4 regions of the Kitasatospora sp. NPDC092039 genome follow, and region 2 is predicted to be linked to each of the others. Evidence: riboswitches for the same ligand, from Rfam matches in the RefSeq annotation. Region 2 holds a riboswitch; each other region holds the start of a gene.
The links. Region 2 has a riboswitch for cyclic di-AMP ahead of ACIQI7_RS25915 (transglycosylase family protein). Riboswitches for the same ligand answer to the same signal wherever they lie in the genome.

Region 1: it holds a riboswitch for cyclic di-AMP, as region 2 does, so the genes downstream of both, ACIQI7_RS09470 (M23 family metallopeptidase) here and ACIQI7_RS25915 (transglycosylase family protein) in region 2, are expected to answer to the same signal.
Region 3: it holds a riboswitch for cyclic di-AMP, as region 2 does, so the genes downstream of both, ACIQI7_RS10095 (NlpC/P60 family protein) here and ACIQI7_RS25915 (transglycosylase family protein) in region 2, are expected to answer to the same signal.
Region 4: it holds a riboswitch for cyclic di-AMP, as region 2 does, so the genes downstream of both, ACIQI7_RS24400 (transglycosylase family protein) here and ACIQI7_RS25915 (transglycosylase family protein) in region 2, are expected to answer to the same signal.

What each region holds. Positions count from the first base shown of each region.
Region 1 covers NZ_JBIVSD010000003.1:672,734-677,245, forward strand. The annotation lists gene ACIQI7_RS09455 (TetR/AcrR family transcriptional regulator) at 1-187, opposite strand, end outside; gene ACIQI7_RS09460 (alpha/beta fold hydrolase) at 239-1,066, opposite strand; gene ACIQI7_RS09465 (YiaA/YiaB family inner membrane protein) at 1,185-1,475, opposite strand; cyclic di-AMP (ydaO/yuaA leader) riboswitch at 1,671-1,829, shown strand; gene ACIQI7_RS09470 (M23 family metallopeptidase) at 1,843-2,688, shown strand; gene ACIQI7_RS09475 (hypothetical protein) at 2,753-3,628, opposite strand; gene ACIQI7_RS09480 (GNAT family N-acetyltransferase) at 3,671-4,258, shown strand; gene ACIQI7_RS09485 (sensor domain-containing protein) at 4,372-4,512, shown strand, end outside.
Region 2 covers NZ_JBIVSD010000014.1:111,916-116,427, reverse strand. The annotation lists gene eno (phosphopyruvate hydratase) at 1-1,144, opposite strand, end outside; gene ACIQI7_RS25915 (transglycosylase family protein) at 1,442-2,341, opposite strand; cyclic di-AMP (ydaO/yuaA leader) riboswitch at 2,347-2,513, opposite strand; gene ACIQI7_RS25910 (cytochrome P450) at 2,734-4,059, opposite strand; gene ACIQI7_RS25905 (SDR family NAD(P)-dependent oxidoreductase) at 4,383-4,512, shown strand, end outside.
Region 3 covers NZ_JBIVSD010000004.1:113,510-118,021, reverse strand. The annotation lists gene ACIQI7_RS10105 (NYN domain-containing protein) at 1-40, shown strand, start outside; gene ACIQI7_RS10100 (NlpC/P60 family protein) at 241-1,278, shown strand; cyclic di-AMP (ydaO/yuaA leader) riboswitch at 1,616-1,765, shown strand; gene ACIQI7_RS10095 (NlpC/P60 family protein) at 1,776-2,909, shown strand; gene ACIQI7_RS10090 (NlpC/P60 family protein) at 3,137-4,183, shown strand; gene ACIQI7_RS10085 (hypothetical protein) at 4,363-4,512, shown strand, end outside.
Region 4 covers NZ_JBIVSD010000013.1:14,562-19,073, reverse strand. The annotation lists gene ACIQI7_RS24410 (LacI family DNA-binding transcriptional regulator) at 1-675, shown strand, start outside; gene ACIQI7_RS24405 (hypothetical protein) at 815-1,015, opposite strand; gene ACIQI7_RS24400 (transglycosylase family protein) at 1,296-2,621, opposite strand; cyclic di-AMP (ydaO/yuaA leader) riboswitch at 2,608-2,809, opposite strand; gene ACIQI7_RS24395 (hypothetical protein) at 3,303-4,262, opposite strand.

The DNA.
Region 1 (4,512 bases), on a different contig from region 2:
TGACCCGGACGGCGATCATCCGCCGCAGTTCGGCCAGGCCGCCGCTGACGTGCTTGTACAGCGAGGGGGTGGCGACCCCGGCCCGGGCGGCGACGGAGGCCAGGGTGAGGGCCTCGGCGCCCTGCTCGTCGATGAGGGCGAGGGCGTGGTCGACGACCTGGCCGGGGGTCAGTCCTACGCGGGGCATGGGTTCGGGCTCTCCGTACGGGTGGGGTCGGGTGGCGGGCGGGGGCGGGGCTCAGCCGAGTTCGGCGAGGAACGGCAGCAGGGCGTCCGCGGTGGCCGTCGGGTTGTCGGCCATCGGGTAGTGCCCGGACCCCTCGATCATCACCTTCCGCGCGCCCAGGGCGGCGGCCTGCCGGTCGGCGACGAGTTCCGGCTTCGGGAAGTCGGGGTCCGCGCTGCCCATGACCACCAGCGCCGGGCACCGCACCGCGGCCGTCCAGCCGGCCGGCGCCGAGTCGCCGCGGACGTACCCGCGGGTGGCGGCCTTGCGGCCCGGGGTGCGCAGTGCGGCGACCAGGCCGTCCACGTACGCGTCGAAGTCGGCGGGCTTGGCGCCGGGGAAGGCCATCCGGCGCAGGTAGAAGCCCCAGGAGGCCGGCCAGTGGACGAGGGCCGCGCCCATCAGGCCCATGACGCCCCGCATCAGGGCGCCCGGCGGCGGGTTCTCGACGAAGGCGTCGAGCAGGACGATCCCGGCGACCCGCTCGGGCGCGTCCCCGGCGGCCCTGACGACGGTCGCCCCGGTGTAGGAGTTCCCGGCGAGCACGGCGCGCTCGATGCCGAGGTGGTCGAGCAGGGCGAGGACGTCGCCGGCGAGGGCGGCCGGGCCGTAGTCGTCCCAGGCGACGGAGGACTCGCCGAAGCCCCGCAGGTCCATGGTGACGACCCGGTGGCCGGCGGCGACCAGCAGCGGGCGCAGGTGCCGGTAGGCGGCCCGGCTGTCGAGCATGCCCGGCAGCAGGACGACGGGGGCGCCGTCGCCCTGCCGGGTGTCGTCGAAGGCGATCCGGCCGCCGGGAACGGTCAGGTACTGGGTGCTCGGGGTCGTGGTGCCGTTCATGGTGGTCCTCCTCGGGCCGCCGGTGCGGGGCATCGGCGGGTGCCGCCGATAGCCATAAAGCTAAGGCTAATAGCCTTAGCCGTCAAGCGGTCGGCGGACGAGTCGGCGCAGGGGGCGGTCAGACCCCCTCCACCTTGAACGGGTCGTGCTCGCTGAGCAGCTTCTCCAGCCGGGCCTGGTCCACCCGGGTCACCATCTCGTTGGACTCCTGCCGGTCCCGGATCACCTTCGCCAGCGTGAACGCGGAGGTGACGGTGTAGAGGAGGCCGATCCCCAGGAAGGCCCGGGTCCACCCGCCGACCGGCAGGTAGGCGATCCCGACCGCGAGGGCGGTTCCCGAGACGGCGAAGGAGAGGACGGCCTGGATGTAGTAGGCGGCCGTGGTGCGGCTCTGCATCGGTGTGCTCATGGCGTCAGGATGCGGCCGCCCGGTCGGACCGCACATGAGTAGGCGTACTCAGATGGAGCCGTGCATGAGGGGTCGTTCGTTGACGTCCGATCACCTGGGCGTAAGCTGCTCGGAACGGATGGCTTGGAATCAGAGCCTCCTAGGATTAACGTTTGATAACGCAGCGCGGTCGTCAACGCCGTACCCAGACGGCACCGTGCGCCGTCGCCTAATCCCGCCGACCGGCCCCCGGGCAGGTCAGGGAGCCGGGGAACCACGTTCCTTGGGGTGAATCGGCGGGGCCCCGGCCCGGCCGTAGGAGACCTTCCTGCTCCGAACCCGTCAGCTAACCCGGTAGGCGCGAAGGAAGGAAAGGAGCGCGCCTCCCGTGGCGTCGACGCACACCCCGGCACACCCCGGCTCCGCAGCCGGCACCCAGCTTCTCGACCACCCCGGCACGGACGGCCCCGAGGCCTTCGGTGCGGAGGCCTTCGGCCCGGAGGTCGAGACCAACCGCCACCGGATGCCGCGTCAGACCCGCGGAGCCTCCCCGCTGCTCGGCGTCACCGCCGTCGCCGCCACCCTGGGCGCCACCGGCTTCGCCTCGGCCACCCCGGCCGCCGCCCCCGCCGTCGAGGCCCCGGACGAGACCCCGGTCGCCCTCTCCGCCGACCCCGGCCTCGCGCTCGCCGCCCGCATCCAGCACCAGGCCGACAGCCAGCGCACCGCCGCCGAGGAGACCGCCCGGCTGCAGGCCGCGCAGGAGGCGGAGGCCAAGGCCGCCGCCAAGGAGGCCGAGGCCAAGCGCGCCGCCGAGGAGGCCGAGCGGGTCAAGGCCGCCGCCCTCACCCTCCCGGTGAAGGAGTACCGGCTCTCCGCCCACTACGGCCAGAGCGCCCGCTACTGGGCCAACCTGCACACCGGCCTGGACTTCGCCGCCGACACCGGCACCCCGGTCCACGCGCTCGGCCAGGGCACCATCACCTCGGCCGGCTGGGCCGGCTCGTACGGCTACCGGATCGTCGAGACCCTGCCCGACGGCACCGAGATCTGGTACTGCCACCTCTCCTCGATCACCAAGGGCTCCGGCAAGGTCGTCTCCGGCCAGCAGATCGGCAAGGTCGGCGCGACCGGCAACGTCACCGGCCCGCACCTGCACATGGAGGTCCGCCCCGGCGGCGGCGCCCCGGTCGACCCCGAGCCCTGGCTCGAGCAGCGCGGCCTCACCCTCTGACGCACCCGCGAAGGCCCCCGGCCCGGAGCCGCAGCTCCCGGGCCGGGGGCCTTCGCGCGCCGACTCACTCCTCGACGGGCAGCTGCGCCAGGTACGCCTCGATCTCCTCGTGGCCCGGCTCCGGCGCCAGCTCCGGGAACTCCGTCACCAGCAGCCGCGGCAGCCCCGGCACCGTCCACCCGCCGAACAGGTCGAGCGCCGCGTCGACCGCCGCCTCCTCGAACCGGCCGAAGTCCCCGGCCAGTTCGTCCGGCATCGGCCGTCCCAGCGAGGTCAGCTCGGCCAGGTTGCGGTAGCTGCGCCGCATCAGGCCCTGCTCCAGCAGCCGCCGCGCGCCGTCCGTGGCCATGCCGACCGCCAGCACCCGGCCCGGGCCCCAGCCCTGCTCGTCCGGCTCGTCCAGCCAGCCGGCCGGCACCAGCGCCCCGTACGCGGCCAGCCGCTCGTCCTCCGACAGCTCCGCGAAGCCGGCCAGCCAGTCCCGCACCGCCGCCGCGTCCGTGACGTCCACCCCGTGCGCGTGCAGCAGCAGCGCGTACAGCCGGGGCCAGGTCACCAGGTCGGCGCGGCGCAGCAGCCCGGCCGCGACCTCGCCCTGCCACTCGGCCTCCGCGTGCAGCCGCTCCTGGCGCTTGGCGTTCAGCCGCCGGGCCGCCCGCTGGTGGTCGATCAGCAGCCGGACGGCGTCGCCGTAGGCCAGCGGGTCCTCCTCGGGCGCGGGTTGGACGTACAGGTGGAGCCGCTCGTACAGCAGGTGCTCCACCGCGTCGGAGGTCAGTTCGGGCCAGCCGTCGCGCATCCTGCCCTCGCCCAGCTCCAGCAGCGCCAGCACCGCGCGCAGCGGCCCCTCGGCCACCGGCGCGCGGCCCTGCTCGGCCGCCCAGTCGAGCAGGTCGGCGGCCTTGGTGCGCGGGGCGAGCCGCAGGTCTTCGTCGTTCATAGTCCGAACGGTAGCCGCCGGGCGGGGATAGGGTCGGCAGCCATGGTCCCCGTACGACTCACCGGCCCGCGACTGGCCGTCCGCGAGTACCACCACACCGAGCGCGACGTGGACGCGCTGCACGCGCTGTTCGGCGACCCGGAGGTCACCCGCCACCTGCCGTTCGGGCCGGGCGACCGGGAGGAGTGCGCCGACCAGGTCGAGCTCTACCTGGAGGAGGCGATGGCCGGGGAGCGGGACACCTACCGGCTCGCCGTCACCAGGCTCGCCGACGCCGAGGACCCGGCGGACGCCACGCCGGTCGGGCAGGCCTCGCTCACCCTCGACGGGTACCGCGCCGCCCAGCTCGGGTGCGTGCTGGCCCGCGGGTCCTGGGGGCGCGGCTACGCGGGCGAGACCGTCGGCCTGCTCTGCGACCTCGCCTTCGGGCCCCTGGACCTGCACCGGGTGGCCGCGCGGGTCGCCGTGGCCAACGAGGCCTCCGTCCGGGTGCTCACCCGGCTGGGCTTCCGGCGCGAGGGGCGGCTGCGGCACGACGGGTTCAAGGACGGCGTTTGGACCGACTCGTACCTCTACTCGCTGCTCGCCGACGAGTGGCCCGGCCCGGCCGCCCGGACGCAGGGGGGTTAACCCCACCCCGGATCCGCCAGGCCCCCGGATCCCGACCGGCCACCGCATCCACCAGACTGGACACCGTCAGCGGGACGAACGACCGACAGCACGAGGGGCCGGGGGCCGGGATCATGAGCAGCAGCCGCAGCACGGAGGACCGGGAGTGGGACGTCCCGGGCGTCCACGGGGACGACCGGCGCCCCGCCGGGGCCCGCCGGACCGAGCGGCGGCCGGCCCTGTGGCGGGCGCCGTTCTCGGCGTACTACTACCGC
Region 2 (4,512 bases):
AGTTGGTGGCGACGGCCAGGTCGGCGATGGTGACGTCCTCGGTCTCGCCGGAGCGGTGCGACATCATGCAGCGGTAGCCGTTGCGCTGGGCCAGCTCGACGGCGTCCAGGGTCTCGGTCAGCGAGCCGATCTGGTTCACCTTCACCAGCAGCGCGTTGGCGGTGCCGGTCTCGATGCCGCGGGCCAGGCGGGCCGGGTTGGTGACGAACAGGTCGTCGCCGACCAGCTGGACCTTGTCGCCCAGCTTGTCGGTCATGGCCTTCCAGCCGTCCCAGTCCGACTCGTCCAGCGGGTCCTCGATGGAGACCAGCGGGTACGCGGCGACCAGCTCGGCGTAGTACTCGATGAGCTCGGCGGAGGTGAGCTCCTTGCCCTCGAACTGGTAGGCGCCGTCCTCGTAGAACTCGGAGGAGGCGACGTCCAGGGCCAGCGCGACGTCACGGCCGGGCACGTAGCCGGCCTTCTGGATGGCCTCGACGATGAGGTCCAGGGCCTCGCGGTTGGAGTCCAGGTTCGGGGCGAAGCCGCCCTCGTCGCCCAGGCCGGTGGACAGGCCGCGCTCCTTCAGCACGCCCTTGAGCGTGTGGTAGACCTCGACGCCCCAGCGGACGGCCTCGGAGAAGGACTCCGCACCGATCGGGGCGATCATGAACTCCTGGATGTCGACGTTGGAGTCCGCGTGCGAGCCGCCGTTGAGGATGTTCATCATCGGGACCGGCAGGACGTGCGCGTTCGGGCCGCCCAGGTAGCGGAACAGCGGCAGGTCGCTGGCCTCGGAGGCGGCGTGCGCGACGGCCAGCGAGACGCCCAGGATGGCGTTGGCGCCGAGCGAGGACTTGTCCGGGGTGGCGTCCAGGTCCAGCATGGCCTGGTCGATCAGGCGCTGCTCGGTGGCGTCGTAGCCGACCAGCTCCGGGCCGATCTGCTCGATGACGGCCAGGACGGCCTTCTCGACGCCCTTGCCGAAGTAGCGGTTCTTGTCGCCGTCGCGCAGCTCCAGGGCCTCGAAGGCACCGGTGGAGGCACCCGACGGGACAGCGGCACGACCCGTGCTGCCGTCGTCGAGGCCGACCTCGACCTCGACCGTGGGGTTGCCGCGGGAGTCGAGGATCTCACGGGCTACGACGACATCGATGGACGGCACGAGGCATCTCCTTGCGGAAGCAGGGTCCGGTCTGACGGTGGTGCTGTCAGCAGGACGATTGCGGAGTCGTTACGACCAGAGCCTAACCGCCCGGGCTCCCGGGGCCACGTCCGCCTCGGTCCCGTCTCAGCGTGTGGCCCCGCTACGCACCGGTAGTTCACCTGCTTGTCCCAGCTTGTCCCACCGGAGCGGGCGAATACGGACGAAGGGGACCGGTAGGACCGGTCCCCTTCGGACGGCGGGGTGGAACGGTGTCGGCGTCGGGCGCCGACGGGCGTCGTCACCGGGCCCGACGGCTCAGCCGAGGTGCAGCACCTGGCCGGGCATGATCAGGTTCGGGTCGCCGCCGACGGTGGCGTGGTTCTGCTCGTACAGCGCGTGCCAGCCGCCGGACACGCCCTGGGCGGCGGCGATGGTCGACAGGGTGTCACCGGCGCGCACGGTGTAGTCGTGGCCGGTGGCCTGCGGGGCCGACTGGGCGGCCTGCGGGGCGTACTGCGGCTGGGCGGCGGCCTGGCCGGCGTACTGCTGGTAGACGCTCTGGTGGCTGGTCCAGTACCAGGCGCCGTTGTTCTGGTACCAGTACACCTTGGCGTCGGCGTCCCAGCCGGCGTGGCCGGAGAAGCCCGGAGCCTGCGCCTGCTGCTGCGGGGCGGCCTGCTGGACCGGCTGCGCGGCGGGCTTCTGCACCGGCTTCTGCGCGACCGGCTTCTCGGCCGGCTTGGCGGCGGGCTTCGGGGCCTGCTGCTTCGGGGCCTGCTGCTTGGCGGCGGACTGCGGCTTGGCGTCCGAGGCGGTGTCGACCACGGCCGGGGCGCCGCCCTTGGTCAGACCGGCCTTCTGGGAGCAGACCGGCCAGGCGCCCGGGCCCTGCGAGGCCAGGACCTTCTCGGCGACCGAGATCTGCTGGGCCTTGCTGGCCTGGTTGGCCTGCGCCGCGTAGGCGGTGCCGCCGTACGCCTTCCAGGTGCTGGAGGTGAACTGGAGGCCGCCGTAGAAGCCGTTGCCGGTGTTGATGCTCCAGTTGCCGCCGCTCTCGCACTGGGCGACGGAGTCCCAGGTGGAGGCCGGGGCGGCGGAGGCGCCGGTGGCGGTGAGGAGCGGCATCGCGAGTCCGACGCCGGCCACACCGGCGACGGCGATGGCCTTCTCGGTCTGGGTGCGACGACGGTGGCGGCCAGTTCCAACGAACAGCATGAAGAGGTCCCTCTCCGCACGCCTGCGAGGTGAGCTGTCGGGTTCGGACCGGGAGGTGGCCCGGCCGCCGTACGCGGGAACGATCCCGCTCGGGCGGCTTCACCCCAAGCCGTGGGAGACGGCAACAAACCTGGTTCCCCCGCCCCTGCCCAGGGTCTGGTCGGTTTCCCGTGGCGCGGCGGGCAGGATTCGGCGTTCCGCGCACGAGGTCCGCAGCTGCGAACTCCAGGGAGAGTAGACAGATCATCAGACCAATCACAAGCTCATATCGCAGATATCACACGACAATTACGGCCCGTATCCGATCGCCTACCAACGGCGGCGTTATGTCCGGATTGATGGGTGTTCACACCCCCGTCGGCGAGCGTTCGGCGACCTCCGCCAGCGCGGTCTCAGCCTGTCGCGGGCCCGGACGTGGCCTGCGGAGGGGTGTGCGGGGAGCGGCTCTCCGGGCTGAATTCCACCGGCAGTTCGCGCAGCCCACGCATGATCAGGCCGCCGCGCCAGCGCAGGTCCTCCGGGCTTCCCGCGAGCCGCAGGTCCGGCAGCCGGGAGAGCAGCGTGGCCAGCGCGGCACGCCCCTCCAGCCGGGCGAGCGGGGCGCCGATGCAGTAGTGGATGCCGTGCCCGAAGCCCAGGTGGGGGTTGTCCGTCCGGGCCAGGTCCAGGGTGTTCTCGGCCGCGAACCGGGCCGGGTCGCGGTCCGCCGCCGCCAGCACCACCAGCACCGGGTCGCCGACCGGGATGTCCACCCCGCCGATGGCCAGCGGGCGGGTCGCGAACCGCCAGGTCGCCAGCTCCACCGGTCCGTCGTAGCGCAGGAGTTCCTCGATCCCGGTCTCCAGCAGCGCGCTCTCCCCGCGCGCCACCGACTCCTGCAGCAGCCGGCGCTGCTCCGGGTTGCGCAGCAGCGCGTACGTACCGTTGCCGATCAGGTTCACGGTGGTCTCGAAGCCCGCGAACAGCAGGATGAAGGCCATCGCCGCGGCCTCGTTCTCGGTCAGGTGCTCGCCGTGGTCACCGGCCCGGATCAGACCGGAGATCAGGTCGTCCCCGAGGTCCGCCCGCTTGCGGTGGATCAGCTCCAGCAGGTACGCCCGCATCCGCTTCACCGCCCGCCCCACGCCGCCGCGTTGGCCGCCCCCGTGCCGGATCATCATGCCGGCCCAGTCGCGGAAGTCGTCCTGGTCCTCGGACGGCACCCCGAGCATGTCGCAGATCGCGTAGATGGGGAGCGGGAAGGCGAACTCGTGGATCAGGTCCGCCGAACCGCGCTGCGCGAAGCCGTCGATCAGCCGGTCGGTGAGCTGCTGCACCCGCGGCTCGAACTCGGCCACCCGGCGCGGGGTGAACGCCTTCGACACCAGCCGGCGCAGCCGGGTGTGGTCCGGCGGGTCGATGTTCAGCAGGTGGGTCATCAGGTCCGCCTGCCGCTCCCCGGGGATGCCCACCCGGCCGGTGCGGTGCGCCTGCTCGCTGTGGTGCGCCGGGTTCTTCGACAGCCGGCCGTCCGCGAGCGCCTGCCGGGCGTCCGCGTACCGGGTCACCAGCCAGGCCTCGACGCCGCTCGGCAGCGTGGTGCGGTGCACCGGGGCGTGCTCGCGCAGCCAGGCGTAGGCGGGGTACGGGTCGGCGGCGAACTCCCAGGTGAACAGCTGCGGGGCGGGGGCGTCGGACGGCGCGGCGGCGGGCCGGGCGGGGTGGGGCTGAGCTGGCATGGACCGACCGTATCCGGTGCGACGGGACCGCCCTCCCTCCTCCGGACCGCCTCCGGCGCGCCCGACGGCCGGTGGCCGGTCGGTGACCGCCGCGTTGCCGGTGCCCGGACGGTCCGTAGCCGGTCGGTTGCCGCCGCGTTGCCGGTGCCCGGACGGTCCGTGGCCGGTCCGTGGACAGCTCTTGGCCGACTCTTGGCCGCGGGGCGGGCGTGAGTCTGGTCACCTGAGGGGTAATCCCTGTTGCGGGGGGTCGGGACGTGCCTACGATCCTCCGCAGTACGCGTGGGCGCCGGTGCGGTGTCGCCCACAGGGAGGAGCAGGCCATGCGGGTCAGCGGGTCAGTCGTCGTCGTCGCGGTCCTCGACGGCGGGTCGGGCGCGGGCCTCGCCCGCCGGTTCGCCGCGGCCGGCACCGTCGGCATGCTGATCGCCGACCAGCACGTCGGCATCGCCG
Region 3 (4,512 bases), on a different contig from region 2:
GGCGTCGGTGCTGCTGCTGAACCGGCTGGCCCGGCCCTGACCTGGGCCGGACCGCATGACGGCTGGTCAGCGGCTCGTCCGGAGCGTTGTGCGGGTCCCGTGAAGTCAGCGTGGGGACCGGGGTTCACGCCATCGGGGGAGTAGCAAAACGGGTAGATCTTCACTAGGGTCTGGCGTCAAACCTATTTTCCGGAATCTCATCCCATCAGGTGAGCCCGTAGGAAGAAGGAGCCGGTCCCTTTGGCCTCCCACCGCCGTCCCAAGCAGCCGAGCCGCGCACGGGTCTCCGTGCTCACCGCTGCCGCTGCGACCGCGGTCGCGCTCTCCGCCCAGGTGGCCGCGCACGCCGCGCCGCAGCCGGACAAGACGGACGTCAAGGCGCAGATCGACCAGCTCCAGGAGGAGCAGGAGCAGGCGGCGGAGAAGTACAACGGCGCCAAGGAGCGGGCGGACCAGCTGCGCAAGCAGGCCGACCAGCTGCAGGACCAGGTGGCCCGCGGCCAGGAGCAGATGACCCAGCTCCAGGGCGGCCTCGCCGAGGTGGCGGGCGAGCAGTACCGCGCCGGCGGCATCGACCCGTCCGTCCAGCTGATGCTCTCCTCCGACCCGTCCGGCTACCTGGAGAAGGCCTCGACCGTCCAGCAGGCCAGCACCAGCCAGGCCGAGGCGCTCAAGGGGCTGCTGGAGCAGCAGCGCCGGCTGGACCAGCAGAAGGCCGAGGCGGCCGCCGTGCTCGCCTCGCTGGACAGCACCACCAAGGACCTCAACCAGGCCAAGGCGGACGTCAACACCAAGCTGAAGGCCGCCCAGGACCTGCTGAACTCGCTGAGCGCCGCCGACCGCGCCGCGCTGCGGGCCCAGCAGGCGCAGGACGACCGCGCCTCGCGCGGCAACGCGCGGGTGGACCTCGGCAGCCTGCCGCCGGCCAGCGGCTACGCGGGGGCGGCGGTGGCCAAGGCGATGAGCAAGCAGGGCTCGCCGTACGTGTGGGGCGCCACCGGATCGACCACCTTCGACTGCTCGGGCCTGATGGTCTGGGCGTACGGGCAGGCCGGCGTCTCGCTGCCGCGCACCTCGCAGGAGCAGGGGCACTACGGCACCCGGGTGCCGTCGCTGGACCAGGCCCAGCCGGGCGACCTGGTGATCTACGGCCCGAGCATGTACCACGTCGGGATGTACATCGGGAACGGCATGGTGGTCCACGCGCCGCACACCGGTGACGTGGTGAAGGTGATGAAGGCCGACGCGATGCCGATCAACACCATCCGCCGGGTCTGACGGACCGACACGCCCGGGACGCCCGTTCGGGAGCTGTGAAGAGCGCCACCTCCGTCGCGGGGGTGGCGTTCGGCTTTTCCGCCTTTTGGGGCCGCCTGCTGAGAACCGATCAGCCTTGCGTGCACCATTGGTCACCATCGGTCATTTTCACAAGGGAACTTGGGCAATCTTCCGTCTTTTTTCTGACAAGGATTTGAACGGATCACGGTTCAGTTACTAGGGTCATGCTCCGAACCACCGCACTGTCGATCGCCCAGCCAGGGTGGCGGCGGTGGTTACCGCCGAGTTCGCGAGGCAGCGGGGCAGGTCGAAGCGACTGCCCGACAGGGGAGCCCAGTGACTGGGGGCGCTGCGGAGCGGAGCCGGGGAACCACGTTCCTCCGGGGTGAATCGGCGCCAGGTCGGCCGAACGGCCGTGAGGCGTCGTAGGGCATGCTTCCGGCCCGAACCCGTCAGCTCACCCGGTAGGCGGACGTAGGAAGAAGGAGCCCGCCTTCGTGGCGTCCCATCGTCGTCCCAAGCCCGCCGGCCGCGCCCGCGTCTCCATCCTGACCGGAGTCGCCGCCGCAGCCGTCGCCCTCTCCGCGCAGTCCGGCGCCCACGCCGACCCGCAGCCGACCAAGGACCAGGTCAAGGAGCAGGTCGACCAGCTCAACGAGCAGGCCGAGGTCGCGACCGAGAACTACAACGCCGCCCAGGCCAAGCAGCAGGAGCTGGAGAAGCAGGTCTCCGGCCTGCAGGACCAGGTGGCCCGTCAGCAGGCGCAGGTCACCGAGCTCCAGGGCGGCCTGGCCGAGATCGCCGGCGAGCAGTACCGCAACGGGGGGATATCCCCGACCGTCCAGCTGATGTTCTCCTCCAGCCCGGACAGCTTCCTCAGCCAGGCCGACGCGCTGAACCAGGCCGGTGCCACCCAGAAGGGCCAGCTGAAGGAGCTCCAGGAGCAGCAGCGCAAGCTCGACCAGGACCGCAACGAGGCCCAGGGCAAGCTCGCCGAGCTGGAGTCGACCACCCAGCAGCTGAAGACCGCCAAGGTGGAGGTCCAGGGCAAGCTGAAGGCCGCCCAGGACCTGCTCAACACCCTGACCGAGCAGGAGCGCCAGGCGCTGCGCCAGGCCGAGGAGAAGGCCGCGGCCGACGCCAAGGCCAAGGCCGACGCGGCCGCCCAGGCGCAGGCGCAGGCCGACCGCGCCTCGCGGGACAACACCCGCGGCGACCTCTCCGCCCCCACGAGCACCGCCCCGACCACCACCGCTCCGGTGAAGGTGGCCCCGGGTAGCTCGCGCGGTGCCGCGGCCCTCGCGGCCGCCGCCTCCAAGGTCGGCAGCCCGTACGTCTGGGGTGCCACCGGCCCGAGCTCCTTCGACTGCTCCGGCCTGATGGTCTGGGCGTTCAACCAGGCCGACGTGTCGCTGCCGCGCACCTCGCAGGCGCAGGCCTCGGCCGGCACCCGGATCGGTACGGACCTCTCCCAGGCCCAGCCCGGCGACCTGCTGATCTTCTACAGCGACGCCCACCACGTCGGCATCTACGCCGGCAACGGCCAGGTGCTGCACGCCCCCCGGACGGGTACCAACGTGCGCTACGAGGCGGTCACCAACATGCCGCTGACCGGCATCGTGCGGGTCTGATCCCCGCTCGGCCGCTTCCGGGCCCGGCTTCCCCCAGGGGAGGCCGGGCCTGCGGCTTTTCCGGCGCGTCGATCTGATGTCCGATTACGGGTCGAATATTCGGGTTCGTAAGGGTTTGGACTCGCTTGCCCGGACTCGCTAACGTCTGCCACCGGACTCCCGCTCGACGGCCGCCCGTCCCGGTGCGGCGGCGGGGGCCGCGCCGCAGGATTGGAGCCCCCGCCGCCATGTCCGTGCACCGCCGTTCCCAACTGCTCGCCCGGGCGCTGGTGCTGACCACGGCCGCCGCCACCGCGCTGGGCGTCGCCGCCGGAGGTCGCGCCCAGGCCGCCCCCGGCAGCCCGGACCCGGCCGACCGTCACGACGTCAAGTCCCAGGTGGAACAGCTGTACGACGAGGCCGAGCAGGCGTCCGAGAGGTTCAACGCGGCGCAGGAGGCCCAGCGGCGGCTCCAGGGCGAGGCCACGGTCGTCCAGGGCGAGATCGCCGTCGCCCAGGACCAGCTCAACGACCTGCGCGGCGACCTGGCGACGGTGGCCGGGGCCGAGTACCGCGGCGGCGGGATGTCCCAGACCGCCCAGCTGATGCTCTCGCCCGACCCGGAGGACTACCTGGCCCGCGCCCGCACCCAGGGCCAGGCCGCCGCACGCCAGCAGGAGACCCTGCACGAGCTGGTCACCCGGCAGCGCCGGCTCGACCAGCGCCGCTCCGAGGCGGCCGACAAGCTCGCCGAGCTGGACCGGACCCGCCGCTCGCTCGCCGACAGCAAGCTGCAGATCCAGCAGCGGCTGGCCAGGGCGCAGAAGCTGCTGAACGGCCTGGACGCCGCCGAGCGGGCCCGGCTGACGGTCCAGGACGCCCGGGACGCCGAGCAGCGAGCCACCCGGGGCACCGACCGGCTGGACCTCGGCACCGCCCCGCCCGCCTCCGAGCGCGGGGCCGCCGCGCTGGCCGCCGCGGTGCGGATGATCGGCTCCCCGTACGTCTACGGGGCCACCGGGCCGCACGCGTTCGACTGCTCCGGTCTGATGTACTACAGCTGGCGGCAGGCCGGAGTGACCCTGCCGCGCACCTCGCAGGCCCAGGCGTACGCCGGGCAGCGGATCAGCCTGTCCGAAGCGCGACCGGGAGACCTGGTGATCTTCTACCGGGACATGCACCACGTCGGCATGTACGCCGGCGGCGGTGTGATCGTGCACGCCCCGCGCCCGGGCGCCAAGGTCCGCTACGAGAGCGTCACCGCCATGCCCGTATCCGGGGTGGTCCGGCTCTGAGCGCCCCGCCGACCGGCCCCGCCGACCCCGCGGAGATACCCCGCCCCGGCTCCCGCCCCCGCGGCGCGCTGTCCCGGCGGGGCGCGCTGCTGCTCGCGGCCGGCGGGCTGGCCCAGCTGTCGCTGCCGCCGGCCGTCCCCCCGGCGCCCGCGGCGCGGCCGGCGGACCGGCACGCCGAGGTGGCCGCCGCGCTGGCGGAGCGGGCCCGCTCGGCGCCGCCGTGGGCCGGGCTGCCGGTGGCCGAGGCGGGGTACCGCAACCTGGTGCTCGCCGCCTCCGGCGGGCCGGAGCGGCTGACCGCCGCCGCCGACCTGGCGGTGCGGATCGCC
Region 4 (4,512 bases), on a different contig from region 2:
GCGGGCATCGTCTTCGTCTCCGGGCTGCACGCCGACACCACCGCGGACCACGACCGCTACGCCCGGCTGGCCGGGCGCAGGGTGCCGTTCGTGCTGATCAACGGCTACAGCGAGAAGATCGACGCGCCGTTCATCTCGCCGGACGACCGCTCCGCGATGTGGATGGCGGTCCAGCACCTGGCGGAACTCGGGCACGAGCGGATCGGGTTGGCCGTCGGTCAGCGCCGGTACGTGCCGGTGCTTCGCAAGATCGAGGGCTTCACGGCCGCGATGTGCGACGTGCTCGGACGCACCCGGGAGGAGGCCGAGGGCCTCGTCCACCACACGCTGTTCAGCGTGGAGGGCGGGCACGCCGCGGCCGGCGCCCTGCTCGACAAGGGCTGCACGGCGATCGTCTGCGGGAGCGACATGATGGCGCTCGGGGCGATCCGGGCGGTGCGGCAGCGCGGGCTGTCGGTGCCGCAGGACGTGTCGGTGGTCGGCTTCGACGACTCGCCGCTGATCGCCTTCACCGAGCCGCCGTTGACCACGATCCGGCAGCCGGTCGAGGCGATGGCCACGGCGGCGGTGGACGCGCTGCTGGAGGAGGTCGGCGGGAACGCCGTCCAGCGCGGCGAGTTCATGTTCCAGCCGGAGCTGGTGATGCGCGGGTCCACCGGGGCCTGCGCGCGCTGAGCCCCGGCCGTCACGGCCGACGCAGGGGCCCCGGAGGGCGGTTGCTCTCCGGGGCCCCTCGGCGTGCGCGCGGTCGGCCGCCCGGGGTTCGGGGGTGGCCGGCCGCCGGAGTTCGGACGGCTCGGCGGCCGTCGGGTGGTCAGCCCTCCTGCGCCGTCGGGCGGTCGGCGGTGAGCCGGTGTCCGTCGGCGGCCTCGCCGGTGCGGGTCTCGGTACGGCGGCCGCGGGCCAGGTAGTCGCGCAGGATCAGCTCGACGGCGTCCTGTGGGTTCTTGGTGCCGGAGAGCATCATCGCGTCGATCGCGAGGTTCGCGTCGAGGGTGACGGTGACCTGGGCCATGTGACTCCTCCTCGGGTGCAGAGCAGCAGCATGCCCGTTGCGAGGAGGTGTCCACCACGGAATACGGCGGATCCGCGGAACGGGAGCAGGGCGGGCGGTCCGGGCGGGAACGCCGGAACCCCCGGGGAGAGCGACCAGACTCTCCCCGGGGGTGGCGGGTGGTCAGCGTTCGGACGATGACTGACAGCTGACAGATGATGAAATCTGTTATCTGTTATCTGTTATCTGTCAGCTGAAATCTGTCAGCCGTCGTCCGAACGCTGTCGGCCGTTCGCCGTCCTCAGACCCGGCCGGCGAAGTCCGGGGCCCAGTTGGCGATGGTCTGCTCGCGGACGCCGGAGCTGGGGTTCGCGGCCTCGACGTACTTGCCGTTGCCGACGTAGATCGCGACGTGGTAGACGCCGGAGTCCTTGCCGTTGTTGGACCAGAACAGCAGGTCGCCCGGCTGGAGGCTGTCCAGCGAGACGTGGGTGCTGGCGGCGGCCTGGTCGGCGGCGACGCGCGGGACGGAGATGCCCGCGGCGCGCAGCGCGGCCTGGGTCAGGCCGGAGCAGTCCCAGCCGCCGTTGCCGGTGCCGCCATAGACGTACGCCTGACCGACCTTCGACTCGGCGAAGGAGACCGCGGCGGCCATGCTGCCGGTGGCGGCCGGAGCCGGAGCCGGAGCCGGAGTCTGGGCCTGGGGCTGCGGAGCGGGCTTGGCGGCCGGGGCCTGGGACTGGGCGGTCGGCTGGGCGTTCACGGCGCCGCCGTTCGCGGACCGGCCGGACTTCTGCGAGCGGTCGAACCAGGTGAAGTCCGCGCCGGACTTGTCGGCGGACGACCCGTCGAAGGACAGGTGCTGGCCCGGGTAGATGGTGTCAGGGCCGTCGGTCAGGGTGCCGCGGTTGAGCTCGTACAGCCGCTCCCAGCCGCCCTGCACGTTGTGCCGGTCGGCGATCGAGGACAGCCAGTCGCCCTCGACCACGGTGTAGTCGCCGCCCTGGGCCTGCTGCTGGCGCTTCTGGGCCCAGTCGCCGCGGCTGCCGGAGGCGGCGGAGTCACCGGCGTCCTGAGCGTCCTGAGCGGGCGCGGCGGGCTTGGCGGCCGGGGCCTGCGCGGGCTTGGTGGCGGGCTTCGCGGCCGGAGCGGCCGGCTTGGCGCTCTGGGCGGGCGCGGCGGTGGTCGAGCCGGCGGTGGAGCCCGCCGAGGTGTCGACGGCGGCCGGGGTGCCGCCCTTGGTCAGGCCGGCCTTGACGGAGCAGACGGGCCAGGCGCCGGGGCCCTGCGAGGCGAGGACCTTCTCGGCGACGGCGATCTGCTGGTCCTTGGTGGCCAGGTCGGCGCGCGCCGCGAAGGCGGTGCCGCCGAAGGCGGACCAGGTGCTGGAGGTGAACTGGAGGCCGCCGTAGAAGCCGTTGCCGGTGTTGATGCTCCAGTTGCCGCCGCTCTCGCACTGGGCGACCTTGTCCCAGGTGGCGACGGTGGCCGCGGAGGCGGTGCCCGAGGTGAGGCAGGGGACGGTGAGGCCGACGCCCGCGACGCCGAGGGCGGCGATCACGCGGCGGGTGCGGCTGGACAGGCTGGTGCCGTTGGTGGGCAGCATGAAGACGCGGTCCTCTCCCACGCCTGCGAGGTGAGCTGTCGGATTCGGGCTGGAGTTGCCCGGCCGCGCGGTGAGCGCGGCTTCACCCCTAGCCCTGGACCGTTCCGAAGAGCGGTCCGGGGCGACTTACCTGTGGTTCCCCCGCTCCTGCCGTGGTGCGTTTTCGCGCTGCCAGGACATCCGACGGCAGGACTCGGCGTTGCGGATGACCGGGTTCGTGTGGTCACGAACGGGGAGCACGTTAATCAGACTTAAGTTCAACCGCAAATGCCTGTGACGCACATCACGGTTTAGTGGAAACTGCCAAAATTGCGGCCGAGCATGATCGTAAATGATCGTTTTCAAGCAATGTCGTTGCAGAAAGCGACAACTGGCTTCGCCTCAGAAGTGACGTGACGGAGCGTCGAATCGCGGAACAGTGCGCTCCGAAGACCGGGGGAGCGGCCTCGATTCAAGTGCCCGGGGCCGCGCTCCCCATTTCCCTTCAAATGACGCCAGAACGGACATTCCACTTCATCGCCGTCCGACTCCCCGTACGGGACGGGGCCTTCCGCGGCAGCCACGGAAGGGGCCAATCCCATTCCCGGCCCGACAGGGCGGGGGCCGATGCCGGCGGGCAATGCGGCGGGGGCCAATGCGAAGGGCCCGGAACGCGAACCGTTCCGGGCCCTTCTGCGCGCGCGAACCGGCGCGCGGTGTCGACTACTGCCCGAGGGGCTTCTCGGCGGCCGCGTGGGCGCCGCGAACGCCCTCCAGGGCCCCCTCGGCCGAGGCGGCGGCCGCGGCCTCCGCCTCGGCCCGCGCCAGGTCCTCCGCGGACGGCACGGGCAGCGCGGCCAGGTAGGTGGAGGCGATCAGCTGGCCGACCGACGGGTAGGCGCCCAGCGGCGCGGCCGACGGGCAGCCGGTCTCCTCGGCGGCGGTGGCGAGCAGCTCGGAGTCCGCCTCCGGGCCGATCACCAGCGGGGCCAGCGCCGGGCGCTGCGAGCCGGTGTCCCTGAGGTGGTTGACGGCCGCGGCCACCGACCCGGGCACGTCGAGCGCCGCGGCGACGACCGGCACGGCCAGTCGGGCGGCCAGCAGCACACCGGTGATGCCGGCCGCGGCGGCCGCGTCCTCGCCGCCGACGGTGGTCAGCACCACGCCGTCGGCGGCGGTCGCGATGGCGAACAGCCGGGCGCGGTCGGCCCGGGCCAGCCCGGCCTCGGACAGCCGGACGTGCACGGCCTCGGCCAGTAGCGGGTGCGGGCCCAGCGGGTCGGTGATGGGGGCGCCGTACTCGGCGGCGAGCGCGTGAAGCTCGCTTAGGAAGGTGTGCGGGCCGGGCACCAGCGGCACCAGGACGGGCATCGGCAGCCCGGCCTCGGCGGCCAGGGCCAGCAGCTCGGCCACCGTGCGGTCCTCGCCGCCCGCGACCTCGGCGCCGCCCCCGGGGAGGTAGCCGACCGCGGTCTGCACGCCGTTCTGCTCGGTGCGGACGATCGAGAGCAGTTCCTCGACGACCGAGCGGGACTCGGGCCCGGCGGTCGCGGGCACGGCGAGCACCAGGGCCGGGGCGCCGGCCGGGATCTCGGGGCGCTCGGGACGACGGTGGCGCCCCCGCGCACGGGAGCCTGGAGTGCGGACGGGCAGTGGCGCGCCCGGAATGGCTGCGGTGCTCATGCCGGAGATCGTAGGACATCGGCCCGCCGGGCTTGCAGTCGGCTGCCGGACAGGATTCGCGCGGTCACGGTGCGGACCCCGCGCGAACCCGGTGCGTCTCCGGCGCCGGTCCGGGCGCTTTGCCTACAATCCGGACATTCTTCACCCAACCCCCGCACGGCCGCCGGTGGTTGCCACGACGCGAACCGCGGGGACGGGCGTTGCACCCGGGGTGCGTGAGATGTCTCACAGCATGTGAATGGTTTGACGG